DNA from 4 places in the Paenibacillus sp. Cedars genome. Region 1 is predicted to be linked to each of the others. Evidence: riboswitches for the same ligand, from Rfam matches in the RefSeq annotation. Region 1 holds a riboswitch; each other region holds the start of a gene.
The links. Region 1 has a riboswitch for cyclic di-AMP ahead of B9D94_RS28000 (C40 family peptidase). Riboswitches for the same ligand answer to the same signal wherever they lie in the genome.

Region 1 (4,055 bases):
CCTTGGATTGCTTGCAGGATCGATGCCGATATTTCTGAATCCAGGGTCCTCAGCGTCCGCCCTTGCCCCAAATGCGGGCAAGCCCTCGGTCTCCGCCGTGGAGAAGTCCCCTCTCTCGCCGCCTAAGGTGCAGCCTGATGTTCCCGCTCCGGCGCTGAGCGACCGTTTAGTGGAATATCACATGGATGTTCGGTACGAGCCTGAAGAGAACAAGCTTAAGGGCAAACAGACACTCACTTGGACCCATCCAGGCAAAAAAAGCGTAAACGAGCTGTACTTTCATTTGTATCCCAATGCATTTTCATCCAACGAAACAACGTTCATGAAGGAATCGGGCGGCAGATTGCGTTCCGATCCTATGCCTGATGACGGATACGGCTCCATGACCATTACCAGCGTGAAAACAACCGAAGGCCTGGCCTTGACGCATCGCCTTCAATTCGTTCAACCGGATGACGGCAATATCAAGGATCACAGCCTTGTCAAACTAAGATTGCCAAAACCCATAAAAAGTGGGGAAAGCATCACCATCCATATGGAGTTTGAAGTCGAGCTTCCCAAAATATTTGCGCGCATGGGCACCACCGAGAATTTTATTATGGCTGGCCAATGGTTCCCTAAAATTTCAGTCTATGAGCCGGCAGGTCTTCGTGGAAGAACGGATGAGGGATGGAACCTCCATCAATATCACGGCAACTCCGAGTTCTATTCCAACTTCGGCATCTACAGCGTTCGAATCCGGGTTCCCGAAAATTATATTGTTGCCGCTACCGGATTCCCGACGAAGCCCGCACAGAAGACGAATGGCGAGAAGGTTTATCAATTCTATGCGGACGATGTCCATGATTTTGCCTGGTCAGCATCACCGAACTTTGTCACGGCAGAAGAAGCCTTCTCTGCGCCAGGTGTACCGGGTGTCCGCATCAAGCTGTATCTCGATCCTGTGCATAAAGACTTAAAGGACCGATACTTCGATGCTGCCAAATCCGCACTTGCTTCGTTTGGTAAATGGTATGGATCCTATCCATACTCCACGTTGTCCATCGTGGTGCCGCCTGAATCGGGCAACGGTGCCGGCGGCATGGAGTATCCGACGCTGGTAACTGCCTTCGGTGCCAGAAATGATTCACCGGGGTACGAGCTGGAACGAACCGTCATCCATGAGATCGCCCATCAATATTTTTACGGGATTATTGCGAATAACGAGTTTGAGGAAGCCTGGCTGGACGAGGCCTTTGCGACCTATGCTGAAGAGAGAGTGATGGAGAAGGAATACGGTATTACCTCCAACACCGCAGCTCAAGGAGCGTCGATTACCTCACCTGCACCGCTGAAAATGGATTCCTGGAAATACAGCTCCCACGAAAACTATGCACTGAACGTTTACACGAGAGGGAAACTTGTACTGCAAGGCATAGAACGGCAGGTCGGTCCGCGGATGATGGAGAAGATTCTGAACACCTATGCCCAGAAATACCGTTTCAAGCACCCCACCACGTCCGACTTCCAGAAGGTTGTTGAACAAGTAAGCAAAACCTCCTGGCAGTCTTATTTTGACCAGTATGTATATGGAAACCAAATGGCGGACGTCGCAATCGATCTGATCAAAACCAAAAATAAAGGGACGCAGGACAATCCAGAGTATGAATCTACGGTCAAGATTACAAGCAAAGACGGAGATGTAACCGATGTCCCGATCATATTTGCGTTCGAGGACGGCAAGACCGTGGAGCGAACCTGGAGTGGCAAGGACGGTAAAGTCACTTACACTCTGGACTACACCTCGCCGCTATCCTGGGCGATGGTTGACCCGAAATACTCCATGGTTCTTGAGAACAAACACATCAATAATTATATGAAGGCAGGAATGGATCCGAAAGTGGTGACACGCTGGAATCTCAGCATTACCAAACTCGTGGAGACGCTGTTCGGCAGCCTGTCATGGTGAGGGGGGAGCACATGAAAACTTATGCAGGTCAAGGGTGGACCAGTGTTAAAGACCAATTATACGTCTCTATTCTGCTCTTCTTATACCGTTTGCTGTGGGGATATTGCCTGTACCGACTTGTAAAATCAGCCGTCGTTCCCCTTCTGATGCGGTATCCAGACTCTGCACCTAACGAACTGAGCCGGCTATTGTTCTTCTACGAGGGAGAGATGAGCCTGACGTTAAGCAATACGGTCCATACCTACGGATGGCTTCTGGCTGGATTGCTGCTCATCCGGATGGTGCTCACCCCGCTCATACGGGCAGGCATCTTCTATAACCTCCACCAGGAAGCCCAGGGTGAACGCGGCTTGTTCTTCTTCACGGGGATGCAGAAGCTGTGGAAACCCGTGACGATATTCTATCTGATCGAGTTGATCCTCACCTTTGCTCCCGGCTACTGGATTGTGCCCAAAATTCTCCCGATCCTGCTCAACGGCATCCAGGAGCCCGCTCTGCTGCTCCACGCGCTGCCCTATGCGGCAGGCTGGTTCCTGTATGCCTATCTGATTCGGATATCCCTGCTCTATATGCAGTTTGGCCGTATCGGTGATTCCGGTATGATCAGCTCTATTCTAACTCTCTTCAACAATCTGGGCACGGCAGTCCTCCTGTCCATAACCGTGGGCGGTGCCGCCGTTGTTATACTTCTGCTCCTTAGCTCTGCCTCACTCATCTGGGCAGGACTGATCGGTTTAATTATTCAGCAGGCCTCCTATTTTCTAAATGGACTTTTCCAAATTTGGGTAATTTCCTCCCAGTATCATCTGTGGAAATCATCATCCTCACAGCACTCCTAGAAGTTACATTTCGTTACAATAGTATGATCGACAGGCTCGCGAATAAACTGTAACCGGAAGCGACATGGATCTTAATCCCTGCCATTTTTACAGAAAATAGGATTTCATTTATCCTCCATATTACAAATTTCAGAGCGCGAAATTACAAAAAAACCCGTTCCAGCATGACTGGGACAGGTTTTTTTGTTTAAATATACACTTTCCTCGTTTGCCAAAATGTTAATACTCTGCTAAAATAACGAATATGTTAGTAACAACTTTGTCATCTTTACTGTAACTTTTGCTGGAACTATGTTATTTCGTTAATCATGTTGGAACGTCAGACGTCAATGAATGGGTTCATCAACATTTTAAGGAGCCGAATTCCCATATCGATTGGGAAGCGGGGGATCCGTTTTGGGTGAATTGATCTCGCAAGAGAGGGATCATAGGGGACCTTCAACCGAACCCTTAAGCTAACCTCGCAGGCATTGGAAGGAGCATTTCGTTTTGAAAAAGAAGTTAACGGCCGTTTCTCTCGGCCTGGCCCTCGCGCTCACATTAGGGACCGGAAGCGCTTTCGCCGATTCCAAATTAAATACCGCAATCAAACCAGCCATTGGTGTATCTTATAAAACAGGTGGAACCACAACAAATGGTTTTGACTGCTCCGGCTTCACCACCTATGTTTACAAGAAGCTTGGTCTCAGCCTGCCACGAACATCTACCGCTCAATACAAGGTAGGTACGGCAGTATCCAAGAGCAATTTGAAAGCTGGCGATCTCGTGTTCTTTAACACATCCGGTAAAGGTGTATCTCATGTGGGTATTTATGTTGGGGGTGGAAAGTTCGCTCATTCCTCATCTTCTCGCGGTGTCATTGTCAGTCCGCTAAGCCAAAGCTATTACGCACAGCGCTATGTGGGCGCTAAGCGAGTGATGAGTCAAAGCACGTACAAGTCTGTAGCTGTAAACTACAACTAATTGGAACTTTATTGATTTATCCTTATAAGAGAGCCCTGGAGTTTTGAGATTGTGCCGATCTCACCCAGCGGCTTTTTTCTTTTGTTCACTGTGTATACCTCTATAACGTTTGGGACAACGAAAAAGTTCCCTCTTTTCAAAAAAAATATAAATTTATTAATTCAGAAACAACTTCATCAGCATTATTGGCAGCCCTTCATAAAGATCCTTACCTTTTATATACCCTTCCCGGCCTTCATTAAACGCATATTGGAAAATAATTGATTATACCTGACACTTCGACAGCTGATGCTATTGAATAATAG
Region 2 (4,055 bases), 890 kb from region 1:
GCGGGGAACATCTATGCTGCTCTGGGAGATATGTTCACCATTGAGCGGCCATTATAACGCAGGCGAGATACGATAAATAATTCAACGATATAGGAGGAGTGGTTAACGGATGAGATTTCAATCGAAGGTTGTTATCGTAACAGGAGGCGCCAGCGGGATTGGCGAGGCAACGGTAAGGCTTTTTGTTAAAGAGGGAGCCAGCGTTGTTATTGCGGATTTCTCTGACCGGGGACAAGCTGTTTCAGACGAATTAAGTGCAGCGGGGTTTAACACCCTGTTTGTCAAAACCGATGTAACCAAGGAGCAGGATGTTGCCAACATGGTTGAACAGACGGTCAAGCAGTATGGGCGTGTGGATATCTTGTTTGCGAATGCAGGCATTGCGCATGACGCTCCCGCAGATCAGTTAACGATGGAGAATTGGCAGAGAACGATTGATATTAATCTTACAGGCGTGTTTCTCTGTGATAAATATGTAATCCAGCAGCTGTTATCCCAGGGATCGGGCGGGGCTATTGTAAACTGCGGATCGATCCATAGCCATGTCGGAAAAGCAGGAGTAACCGCATATGCTTCGGCTAAAGGCGGCGTTAAGCTGCTGACGCAGTCGATGGGCGCTGATTATGCCTCCAGAGGAATCCGGGTCAATGCAGTGTGCCCGGGTTATATCGATACTCCGCTTATTCAGGGAAGAACTGAAGCGATCACGCAGCACTTGGTCGGCCTGCATCCGATGGGGCGCTTGGGGCAGCCTGAAGAAGTAGCTAAAGCCGTGCTGTTTCTTGCCAGCGAAGACGCATCCTTTATTACTGGCACCACCTTGCTGGTGGATGGCGGATATACAGCGGTTTAAACCATATGAAGAAGCCCCGAGCATGCTCGGGGCTTCTTTGTTATATATGACAGATACGGGATAGGGCAAATTATATAATGCTGACGCCAGCACTGCCGTAACCGGCAGTTGCAGTGATCAGAGTCAGACCTGTTGCTGTTGTGGAGAATACCATCAACAAGCGGGTATTTGCTGCAACCGGAATAGCCAGGCCATCCAAGAAGCCGTTGCTGACCGTACCCAATGTGACTGCGCCGGTATATGGGGGAGCCAATGTGACAAGGGCACCGGGGATTGGCGTGAAGATATTGCTTGTAGCCGGAGCGCTGTACAGCTGGGCTGTGACCGTAACAGTAGTTCCAAGCAGGTCGAGTGCCAAGGTGTTGCTGAAGGTTGCGGAAATTGCCGTGATGGTGCCTGCGCGTGGCGTATTAAAAGCAAAGTCAAGCGCAGTACCTCCCGCACCCGTAAGGTCGATCGTTCCGCCAGCGAGCGTAACGGTTGGACCCGAAATACCGAAGCCTACGAGACCAACCGTTCCGACCAAACCTCCAACAATGGTTGTAAGCGCAAGAGGTATGCCGGATGCGAAAGGAATGATCGCTCCTCCACCTGGCAACCCAGTAGCCCCTGTTGGCCCAGTAGGGCCGACGGCTCCAGCAGGACCAACGGGTCCGATCGCTCCAGCAGCTCCAGCAGCACCGGCAGGTCCGACAGGTCCAACAGGTCCAACGGGTCCTGCAGGTCCTGTTGGACCCGGAATGCCTGTTGACGATCCAGCAGGTCCAGCAGGCCCAATTGGCCCAGCTGGCCCGACCGGTCCAACGGGTCCAAGAGCTCCAACCGGCCCCACAGGTCCGACTGGTCCAAGAGGTCCTTGCGGTCCAACCGGTCCGCGGGGACCTCTGACACAGTGGCGACGAATCGGCTTGTGTCCACCTTTACCACTATTGCCGTTATCAGGACATCTTTTTTTCTTGGCGTGCAGTACTTTTTTCTCTATCTTTTTAAGAGCACACAATTTTCTCTTTCTAGAAGAACGATCCAAATCAAGCACCTCCTTTAGATTTGCTTTATACTACGCAAATGCTCTCTTAGCCGCATGGGTTAACAGCTTATAAATGATAGATATATACCTATTATTTTAAGAATGTACGATAGCCTCTGAGGAATCAGTCTATAAACGAATAGCGAAAAAAAGCGATCGTGATGATATTTGGAATAGCGAAATTGGGGGCTAACAGAGCTTATAATGGATCGTGTTGAAAAAAAAATCTGTTTCCAAGTTAAGGGCTTGTCTACTCTGCATCGTTCATGATTCATGTCATGAATGATCTACCGCATGAATTATCTGTTATCTGATGGGCGCAATGCCTGCTGTATAGCGAAAAACACACCTCCGAACAAGGAGGCGACAGGCAGGGGACAGCCATGAATTTGTGGAGATTATGGCTACTAATAAGCCTTGGAAGAGCGCTGATTTCACCTCCGATTTTCCAGAAAATGCAGCTCCAGGGGTTTGACTTTTACTGAGCTTCCCTTTATCATGAACACACGCTTAGTTTCCGGCATACATTTCCGGAGAGCGGGGGAACCAGTTTCATCAGGGGCGAGTCACTTGAATTCACGAGTGTAGGGTACCATCTTACCCGAGTCCGTCAGCTAACCTCGTCAGCAGTGGATGGGTCTTGTATACATAATGGATGTTCATAACAAAGGCCCTTTATTCTCTATAGGGGCCTTTTCTCTATTTTTTGACCCCCTGCTGGCGGAGCTATGTCTAGATCCCCTGTTTGGTGGTCTTTTTGTATTCTGCAAAAGAGGAGGGCAATGCCTGCTAATGTTTAGCCAATTGAATCAGTCAGACGGTTTGGGTTTACAAGGCACAGGGAAATGGATGCAACCTCTCCCCTGAGCCCCCGGACTGTGCAAGTGTGTCTGAATGTCACATATCCGAGTTAACACATGTGTTAACATGGATAATTTACTCATGCCGTTTTTAGGAACAACAAAGTCATTGCGAAAGGTTGTGGAAGGTGTTGAAGAAAGTTGTTGTGCTGTTGTTGTCATTGGTTATGGTGGTATCGCTCGCGGCCTGCGGCGATAAGGGGAGCACGCTGGAACGGGCCAAAGAGCAGGGGTATATTACCGTAGGTTTTGCCAATGAAAAGCCTTATGCCTACAAAGAGGCCAGCGGGGAGCTTACAGGCGAAGCCGTTGAGATTGCCCGTGTCATTCTGGAGCGACTTGGCATTAAGGAGATGAGAGGTGAGCTTACGGAGTTCGGCTCCCTGGTTGCCGGGCTTCAGGCGGAACGGTTTGACCTGATCACTGCAGGCATGTTCATCAATCCGGACCGCTGCTCCGCCGTTTTGTTTGCTAATCCGGAGTACAGCATAGGGGAAGCTCTTGCCGTGAAGCAAGGGAATCCAAGTGGACTCGGAAGTTACGAAGATATTGCCAAGGATGATCAGGCGAAGGTGGCCGTCATGACTGGCGCGGTTGAAATCGGCTATATGGAGAAGTCAGGCATCCCTTCGGACCGGATCATACAGGTTCCCGATCAGGCCTCGGCCATCAGTGCCCTCCAGGCAGACCGGGTGCAGGCGATTACCATGACGGGACCGTCCCTGCAGGCGATGCTGGATTCGGCCAGCGATGACAACATCGAACGCGTCGCGGATTTCGAACAGCCGGTCATCGACGGTGAAAGCGTTCGGGGCTATGGGGCCACGGCATTCCGTCAAGCGGATACCGAATTCCAGGAGGCTTATAATGCGGAGCTTGAAAAAATGAAGGAGTCAGGTGAGCTGCTAGAGATCTTGCAGAAGTTTGGATTTACCGAAGAAGAGCTGCCGGGCGAGATGACAGCCGCTGCGCTTTGCGGTGAATAGTATGCCGAATTCATGGATCGATTTTCTTCCTACTCTGCTGAAAGGAGCGGAGATTACGGTTTTGGTCGCCTTCTTTTCAGCTGTTCTGGCCATTGCCATGTCCTTCGCAGCTGGTTTATCCAGACTGTCGAAGCTGTGGATCGTCCGCACGGTTACAGCCGTGTATGTGGAAATCTTTCGGGGAACCTCCTTGCTGGTGCAGCTGTTCTGGTTGTATTTTGCTCTTCCGTTTATCGGCATTGAGCTTCCCAAAATGCTGGCAGCCATCCTTGCGATTGGATTCAACTTTGGCGCATATGGCTCCGAGATTGTCCGAAGCGCGGTGCTGG
Region 3 (4,055 bases), 360 kb from region 1:
ATTGAATGACAAGGTTGATTCCATATTATCGATTCCGTTCGGGTTGAACGGCAGTACCTTTTGCAGCCGCAGAATCAGGTAGCCTGAAGCTACCAGTATGATATTCGTAATGACAAAGCTGAGAGCATACCCTTTCCAGGTCATCCCCTTGCGGTCTTTCAAGCCAATCAGTGCAAATATCGGCTTCTCTGCCCAGGAGAACCATTTATCGGTTCGGTTATCTTCATTGCGAAATACCTGATATAGATAGGTTCCGAGCGGCTTAACCAGCAGCAGCAGAACCAGAATAACGATGGCAATTTGTATAATGCCCATGACGAGTGCCTTCCTCCTTCAGCGGTTCCCCTAGAATTTTTCAGGGTGAACCAGCGCATAAATCAAATACAGAAAAATAAAGAGCGTACATACCAATAATATGATCACAGCTGATCAGCCTCCGGTTCTGAAACCACGCGTCCACACCAGGACATAAACAGCATGAACAGTCCGTAGGTCCCTCCTAATATGAGCACCATATAAAAATCCTGCATAATCCAATCCTCCACGAACCGTATTTGGCATTAAATCTGCAACTAGCTGACAATGGACGAAATCAGGAAAGATACCTGATGATGGTTCGTATGAAGCACCACATCGGCGCCCAGTCCCTTATATATCAACCGCGGATTGCTGGAGTGGGTAATGACGTAAATCGACTTTGTTGTCCATGTCCGGCAAATCCGCAAATAGCGGCAGCACAGATTCAAGCTGCTTTCGAACAGAAACACCTTGCTGACGGGAAACTCGGGAATGATCCAGGTTGACTCGTCTCTGGTATCAATCAGAATAATGTCTTTGCAGCCCAGTTCCATCATCCTCTCCTGCTCGGCCCGATTGTTGGCTATAGCTGCAAACGAAATGTGTTTGTACATCAACTGGCGGATAAATTCCTCCCCGGCCTTATTCGGGGCGGATACCAAGATGAAATCCTGCGGTTTCTCCATGTGTTTCTCCTCCTAAGTTTCAGAAAGAGAAGGCAACAAAAAGAAGCCTGCGGGAGGAGAAGAACTCTTCCCGCAGGCTTCTTATTCATCCACGGTGAAATACACCGTGGCTAAAGTCCACGACAATCGTTGCCTCTCTCGATACGCTTACGAGGTTAGCTGACGGATTCGGGCGTGAGAGTCGCCCTACCCATAGACCGTTATCTTGTCTATGGGATTCACCCCTGAGAGATCAAGTTCATCTCCCGACTGGTTCCCCCGTTCCTTTTCCATTCAAGGACTCAGCGAAAATTGAAAACGAGTAGCATGTTATTCAATTAGCTATTGACTTATATTCCAAGCCTGGCAGAACTGTACAGCCGTCAGAGTCAAGCCGTGAGAGTCGCTTGACCCTGAGCCTCTGGAAGACCCATGGTGCCTTCGCCGAGGTTCTCATTCATAAAGGAGCACCGCAGCTCTCACACTGCCTTGTATCCTTATGAATCTTATCGACCGGCTGCCGCTGTGCCCTGCTCTTGGAATCATCCGTCAATTCATAGTTCGTATCATACGTCCGGCCGTGCGGGATGTAAATGAGCTCAGAAACACGTGTGGCTGAATGTGGAACAAGATCTAACCAGTATATCTTCATTATCTCTCGAATACTGCTCCATACTATGTATTTCTCTTGTTTTCTCGAATTTATCGCAATCCATCGAGATACTGAGATTTTGCCATGATAATAGATGACAATACCAAATGTACACGTTTTCTTTTACGGATTTCATCGATTTTCGGAATGTATGCGTCAAATACGGTCATTTACTTTTGGCTGCCTCCGGCGTATGATTCATCCATCTATTCGCAACACACGTTATACGCTGAGCTCCCGACAGATCGGGAGACGGGGGAACCAATATCACCGATAGGACTTCTGTTGGTGAATGGGGTGAATCCGCGATGCCTGACCAGGCATTGTGGTAGGGCGCTCTCAAGCCCGAATCCGACAGCTAACCTCGTAGGCGTATTGAGAGAGAACACGATCCAGCCAAGCTAAAGCGGCCGCTTCATCGGCTGCTAACCGGAAAAAGGCCTGGAGAGCGGGGTTTCTCTGCTCACCAGGCCTTTTTGTCTTGCATATAACATCTTATAAGGGAGCGTAGATCATGACGAAACTCATCGAATTCGAAGCACAGGCAACAGCCATCCAAACAGCGCCAACAATATGTGAAGAGCCCATCCGCTATATGGAAATGTTCCGTTTCGACTGGGGCTCGGCTGAACGCTTTATCCCCTGGAGCGATCGAAGCTGGAACTGCGGCTTGTTCAAAATCAGCTGCGGAGAAGCAGCCGGTTATGCGGAATATGCCCTGCCGAGCACGAGAGAATTCGCAGATCTGGTCCGCTGGGCATCTGTATTTGCAAGGCTGCGGGGCATGCCCGTGACTGAGGCCATACGCTATGCTCAGCAGCAGCAGCAATGGGGATCCGCTCGGATGCTGCTCGCCGTATCGGCGTTAGCCGATCTGGAGACGAACCTGCACCAGCATGTAACTCGCGAACGCCTAGGCAGCCTCCCGCTGGAGCGGTCCTTCCTGATGGATTGCTCGCAAGCTTATTATTTCTTTTAAGGTAAGGGCGGTGTTCACACCCCTCACTTGAACATATTTTTCAGCACCATCATGAGGTTAGCCGGTTTCTCCGCCAGCCGCCGGGTGAAGTACGGGTACCACATCGTCCCGTAGGGCATATAACAACGGATGCGATAGCCATCCTCTGCAAGCGCAGCCTGATCGTTCATTCGCAGCCCGTACAGCATCTGAAATTCGAAATCCTCTTTCTCTATGCGGCTCTGCTCGGCAAACACCTTGACCCAGTCGATGATATTGTCATCGTGCGTGGCAATCGCAGTGTACGCTCCCTGATCGAAATGCATTTTGATCAATTTTTTATAGTTATCGATCACTTCGCGTTTCTGCTGAAAGGCAATGGTTCCGGGCTCTTTATATGCCCCCTTTACCAGGCGCAGATTGACCCCCGCCTCCATCAGGCTTCGCACGTCTTCCTCCGTGCGGAACAAGTAGGCCTGCATCACGGTGCCCACATTGGGCAGCCCCTCCTTATGGAGCCGCAGCGTCATATCGATTGTCGCCTGGGTATATGGCGAATCCTCCATATCCAGACGCACGAAATTGCGAAACTCTTTCGCCTTTTTCACCACCGACCTGATATTCTCGTAAGCCTTCTCAAGGTCCAGTGCCATGCCCATCTGCGTCGGTTTCAATGACACATTTGACTGCACTCCCCGCTGTGCGATTCCCTCCACAAGCTTCAAATATTCCTCGCGGTATTCGGCCGCTTCGTCCAGCGTCGTAATGCCCTCCCCCAGATGATCCAGCGTGACGAGAATGCCCTTCGCATTGAGCCTCTCGATTTCATCCAAGGCCTCATCCAGCGTATTGCCGGCAATGAATCGGCCTGCCAATTTCCTTCCGTATTTGATCGACAGCCACTTCACGAGTTTATTGCCGGACACCGTCAGGATCACTTTACGGTAAAGCTCGGTTCCGTCCATGCATGCGCCCCCTTTGTAAGGTAAACCAAATGCACCCTCTACCTTAACTCATATGCAAAAATCATGACGGCATGCAGGAAGACATACATATCACGCAGGCAATGGCCGTGTCGGAGCGATTCTGGCTTTCCGGCATGCAAAGAAACCTCTCCATTACGATAGTGGAGAGGTTTCTTTGCAATGCCGAAGATTCTTTTATTGAGCATTTTAAAATCATTATAGTTCCGATTGATTTTTCGATTTGCAGACAATTGAAGTAGAAAAGTTCGCCATATGTAAAAGAGATAACTGTAAATATTATAATATACCATTTTTACTATTATAAATTCATAATCACACTATTTTTTTAGAGAAAACACAACTTTTTTTCATTTGTTAAATTTTAGGATTTTAATATATATTATTCGTGTTAATTATAAAAAATAACAGTAAGGGGTTGATTTTTTGAGTTTTTGGGGAGTAATTAAAAAAGTAGCCGCTTTTTTGGCTTTGGTAATGTTATTAAATACGGTATTTGC
Region 4 (4,055 bases), 2.7 Mb from region 1:
CGCTTCGATACGGCTCTGACATCCCAAACGGTAGCCTTCCTCAATCTCTTCCGGATCAAGACGCCCCTCTTCCGCAAGGTTCGGCTCGGACAAATATTGAATACCCTCCGCCACCATGCAGCGGCAGCGCGCGCAAGTCCCTCTTTTGCAAAAGGAGTTCCAATCCACGTCATTCCGCTCCGCAAGATCCAGCACGGTCATACCAAGAACAGGCGCCACATTACGCTGAATCTCTCGTCCCGTAAGCTCGATAATCAGATCCGGTACAGCCTCAATCGGTTCTCCTTCCGTACTCAACGATGTATCTCCGCGTTCACTACCCTTTTTATTCTTCCAGAATTTAAACACGCCGTTGTCCCCCTATGCATGTAATCATCAGGTTATGTATGAATTCCTGTATTTATTATACTTGAAAGTTTAAAAAATCAACATGCCTGCTCTTATCTATTCTATGACATCATGTAATTGGAACTCTATGAAAATTTTGCTATAATTGCATATGCTAGATTACCATTCCATGCAAGGCCAATCTACTATTATATGATGAGTTGGAGGAATACGGAGTATGTTACATAAACATGTAGGAAAAACAGCGGCCGCCACCGTTCTGGCCCTATCCTTGCTGGGTGCGGCCACGAATATCAGTAATGCCGCCGCAGCACCGGCTATTGCGGTCATGCTGGATGATGTTCCACTGAAATTTGATGCTGCTCCGAGGATAGACAACGGTGTCACTTATGTTCCATTCCGGACCGTTGGCGAAGCGCTCGGAATTGAGATCACCTGGAACAGCAAGACGCAAACGGTGAAAGCGATCGGCAGCCTGAAGGGGCAAGCAACGGAGGTATTGCTGCAGGTGGGCAGTAAAACTGCAACCGTGAACGGGAAAAAAGTTACGCTCGCGGCACCACCGGTACAGCGGGAAGGGCGCGTGCTGATTCCGCTCAGCTCGTTCAGCAGCCAATTCGGTGTCGACGTGGGCTGGAACCAGGCTACGCGTACGGTTTCCCTGACATCTCCGCAGCGGGAGATGCATTTGAGAGCCTTCTATGCTCTAGAATCCTATCAGGAACGCGATATAATACCTTCCATGAACTCAGTCGCTTTCGGGTGGAGCCGCATCGACCGCGAAGGTCAATTTACGCTTGAGGGTAAAGAGTACCGCTTGCCTGCATCTGCCGGTGATGTAACGCCACAATCCATTGTGGCGGATGCAGCGGATCAGAACATTAAACCTCATCTTATGGTTTATGCTTTGGATGGTAATGGTGAACTGACCAAGGTTCTGAGTGACAGCACCCTTCGGCAGAAATCGATTGAGGGCATAACGACAGCCGTTACGGACAACGCCTTCGGCGGAGTTGTTCTCGATTTTGAAGGGCTCGGTTTTAAATTGAATGCAGGGCAGCAGCAGAAGCTGCTTAACGATTATGTCAAACAGCTGAAGGCTTCTTTACCGAAGGACATCTCCCTGTCATTGGCCGTGCCGCCATTGAACAGTGCCTATAAAGGCTATGATTACAAGACTCTTGCCTCCATAGCAGATGATCTCATCATTATGGCTTATCAGTACAACCCGGTCGGCACCAAATCGCAGGTACCCGAGCCTAACAGTCTTGTAGATCAGGCGATTCAGCTTGCACTCCAAGCGGGTGTTCCTAAGCAAAAGCTCCTGCTCGGCATCAGCTTAAGCAGTGAAACTCCGTCTTCCGTAGATGATAAGCTGGGTCTCGCCAAGCGCTATGATCTAAAGGGAGCCGCCTTCTGGCGTCTGGGACTATTCCGGACTTATAATAATCAGATGGAAGGCGCTGTGAATGCTTCTGTTGTAAAGGAATAAAGTGATCAGGTCTAGCATCCCTCAATAAAAGAAAGCCTGACAAAGATGGATCTTTGTCAGGCTTTCTTAATATGTATTATACTTCCCGAAAAACTGCGTCTCTCAATTAGCTTGGACTGCCTACCAGTTTCGCATAGTTTTCTTGACTCAGTACACGACGCGCCGTTACATAACGCGGCTCATAATAAGAATCGCTAAGCTTGCTGATTCTTACACCCTTGCTGCTGGAAGCATGCGCAAATTGACCTTCGCCAATGTAAACTCCTGCATGCGAAATTCCGCTGCCGCTTGTATTGAAGAACACCAGATCTCCAACCCGCAGGTCTTCGCGATCCACATAAACCCCGGCTTTAGCCTGGCTTTGGGATGTGCGTGGAAGATCTATATCAAAATTTCTAAACATGTACAGTATAAATCCGGAGCAATCAAATCCACTGGTGGTCGTTCCGCCCCATTTATATGGGGTTCCTACCAATTGTTTCACTTGATGCTGAAAGTTCGGTTGTTGATCAGCAAATGCTGTTACGGCACCTGAAGAAAAAATAATTGCAGACCCAAGCAATGTGATGACAAATTTCTTCAAAATATGTTCTCTCCTTCGATGCCTACGGAGTTAGCTAAGGGTTCGGTTGAAGGTTCCCTATACTCTCTTTAGTACAAGAATAATTCACCCAAGACGGTTCCCCCGTTTTCACAAACGAAATTCGGCAAAAATTCATTAACATTTTGTAACTTCTCTTAATATAGTATACAAGCAAGGATGCTGTCAATAATATCCTAAGAATCTATCGTTTTATGTTACCCGCTGTCGGAATAATCGAATTTCGCAGCTTGATTTCTGTTAACAATCTCACATAGTCATGACAATTATGTAACTCTAGCGTATTCCTCTTACTCCATTTTCTTAAAACGTTTAGCAACTTTTTACAGGATCCTGCGTTTAACTATATCAGAAAAGAAATCATAGAGGTGATCCATTACGAATGAGTCAAATCACAATGGCTGAAGCTTTAGCCGTACGGGCAGCAATTCATCGTCTTATGAGCCAGCTGGCGTCGGAGCGACTGAATAACAGCAGTACGATCATTGAAAAAGGAGAAACGGCTGAGTATCCCGCGCGGAGTGTAGATGTCATTACGGAAGAGATTGAAGCGGCGGCGGCGGATTTCAGAAAACTGGATTTGCTGATGGCCCTCTCCAACACAACGCAGACGATCTCCTGGAATGGTTCCGACATAACGATCATGGAAGCAATCGAGCTGGCGAAACACATTCGCGGTGATATCGGACAGCTTGCACACCTCGGCTCTCGCAAGAAGCTTGAGCGTCAAAGCAGCCGGGGAAGCGGAGACAACGCCACGACGCTGTTCAACGTCGCTCTATATGATCCTGAAGCTTATCAGGCGGCAGCGCGCAAGAAGGAACGCGAGGTAACCAAACTCTCGTCACTGATAGAACATGCCAATCATAACGCCATGATATCGTTTGACGCATCGAAGTATATGGGGTAACGGCAGCCGCCGGCTCCAAGCCTACAGGTATTCCTCACGTGCGGGTTTGGAGCCGGCGGTTACCGCCGGCGGGCGGGAAAGTGCGGGCAACCGCTTGTTTGTCGGATACAAACAAACCATAAGAAAACCAAAAAGTCGAATCCTATGCACAAACGGATGGCGGTTTACGGTTCACACTTATCACTCATTACATGTGACGGACTCCCCAATAGCAAAAAAAAGATCGCCCCGTTTCCCGCTTCCCTGATACATAATGAAAGCCGCCCTTCTATGAACTGCACCCCATTTGTTAGACATATCTAACAGTTGGAGGTGCAGTTTTTTATGACTAAATTTACGAAGGATAGCAAATTGGCATTAATTCAAGGGTATGACTCTGATCTTCTATCTCAAACAGAATACGCAAATCAAATGCGTGTAACCAAGTCTCAATTCCAATATTGGTTGAAGCTTTATGAGATACATGGTGAGACTGCCTTTACTAACGGCTATACAAATTATCCGGCAAGCTTTAAACTGGACGTACTCAATCATATGGCTCAATCAGACGCTTCTCTCATGGATACCGCTGCTTTGTTTAAGCTTCCGGACTTCTCCATGTTGTATTCCTGGCAGAGAAAGATGGAGACAGGCGGTTTAGAAGCCCTTGAGCCAAAAAAGAAGGGGCGTCCATCCATGAAGAAAAACCCCAATTCGTCTACCAA

Region 2: it holds a riboswitch for cyclic di-AMP, as region 1 does, so the genes downstream of both, ehuB (ectoine/hydroxyectoine ABC transporter substrate-binding protein EhuB) here and B9D94_RS28000 (C40 family peptidase) in region 1, are expected to answer to the same signal.
Region 3: it holds a riboswitch for cyclic di-AMP, as region 1 does, so the genes downstream of both, B9D94_RS26460 (hypothetical protein) here and B9D94_RS28000 (C40 family peptidase) in region 1, are expected to answer to the same signal.
Region 4: it holds a riboswitch for cyclic di-AMP, as region 1 does, so the genes downstream of both, B9D94_RS11245 (C40 family peptidase) here and B9D94_RS28000 (C40 family peptidase) in region 1, are expected to answer to the same signal.

Annotation. Positions count from the first base shown of each region.
Region 1 is NZ_CP020866.1:5,805,166-5,809,220, forward strand. Features, by position in the region: gene B9D94_RS27990 (M1 family metallopeptidase) at 1-1,948, shown strand, start outside; gene B9D94_RS27995 (hypothetical protein) at 1,960-2,787, shown strand; cyclic di-AMP (ydaO/yuaA leader) riboswitch at 3,134-3,272, shown strand; gene B9D94_RS28000 (C40 family peptidase) at 3,277-3,750, shown strand.
Region 2 is NZ_CP020866.1:282,471-286,525, forward strand. Features, by position in the region: gene B9D94_RS02790 (flavin reductase family protein) at 1-57, shown strand, start outside; gene B9D94_RS02795 (SDR family NAD(P)-dependent oxidoreductase) at 110-853, shown strand; gene B9D94_RS02800 (exosporium glycoprotein BclB-related protein) at 924-1,880, opposite strand; cyclic di-AMP (ydaO/yuaA leader) riboswitch at 2,378-2,522, shown strand; gene ehuB (ectoine/hydroxyectoine ABC transporter substrate-binding protein EhuB) at 2,908-3,726, shown strand; gene ehuC (ectoine/hydroxyectoine ABC transporter permease subunit EhuC) at 3,728-4,055, shown strand, end outside.
Region 3 is NZ_CP020866.1:5,441,202-5,445,256, forward strand. Features, by position in the region: gene kdpA (potassium-transporting ATPase subunit KdpA) at 1-315, opposite strand, end outside; gene B9D94_RS31985 (potassium-transporting ATPase subunit F) at 346-423, opposite strand; gene B9D94_RS26455 (hypothetical protein) at 573-983, opposite strand; cyclic di-AMP (ydaO/yuaA leader) riboswitch at 1,112-1,280, opposite strand; cyclic di-AMP (ydaO/yuaA leader) riboswitch at 1,832-2,003, shown strand; gene B9D94_RS26460 (hypothetical protein) at 2,129-2,593, shown strand; gene B9D94_RS26465 (proline dehydrogenase family protein) at 2,617-3,537, opposite strand; gene B9D94_RS26470 (YpjP family protein) at 3,982-4,055, shown strand, end outside.
Region 4 is NZ_CP020866.1:2,045,604-2,049,658, reverse strand. Features, by position in the region: gene B9D94_RS11255 (2Fe-2S iron-sulfur cluster-binding protein) at 1-348, opposite strand, end outside; gene B9D94_RS11250 (stalk domain-containing protein) at 566-1,840, shown strand; gene B9D94_RS11245 (C40 family peptidase) at 1,947-2,423, opposite strand; cyclic di-AMP (ydaO/yuaA leader) riboswitch at 2,427-2,560, opposite strand; gene B9D94_RS11240 (hypothetical protein) at 2,824-3,351, shown strand; one part of gene B9D94_RS11235 (IS3 family transposase) at 3,676-4,055, shown strand, end outside.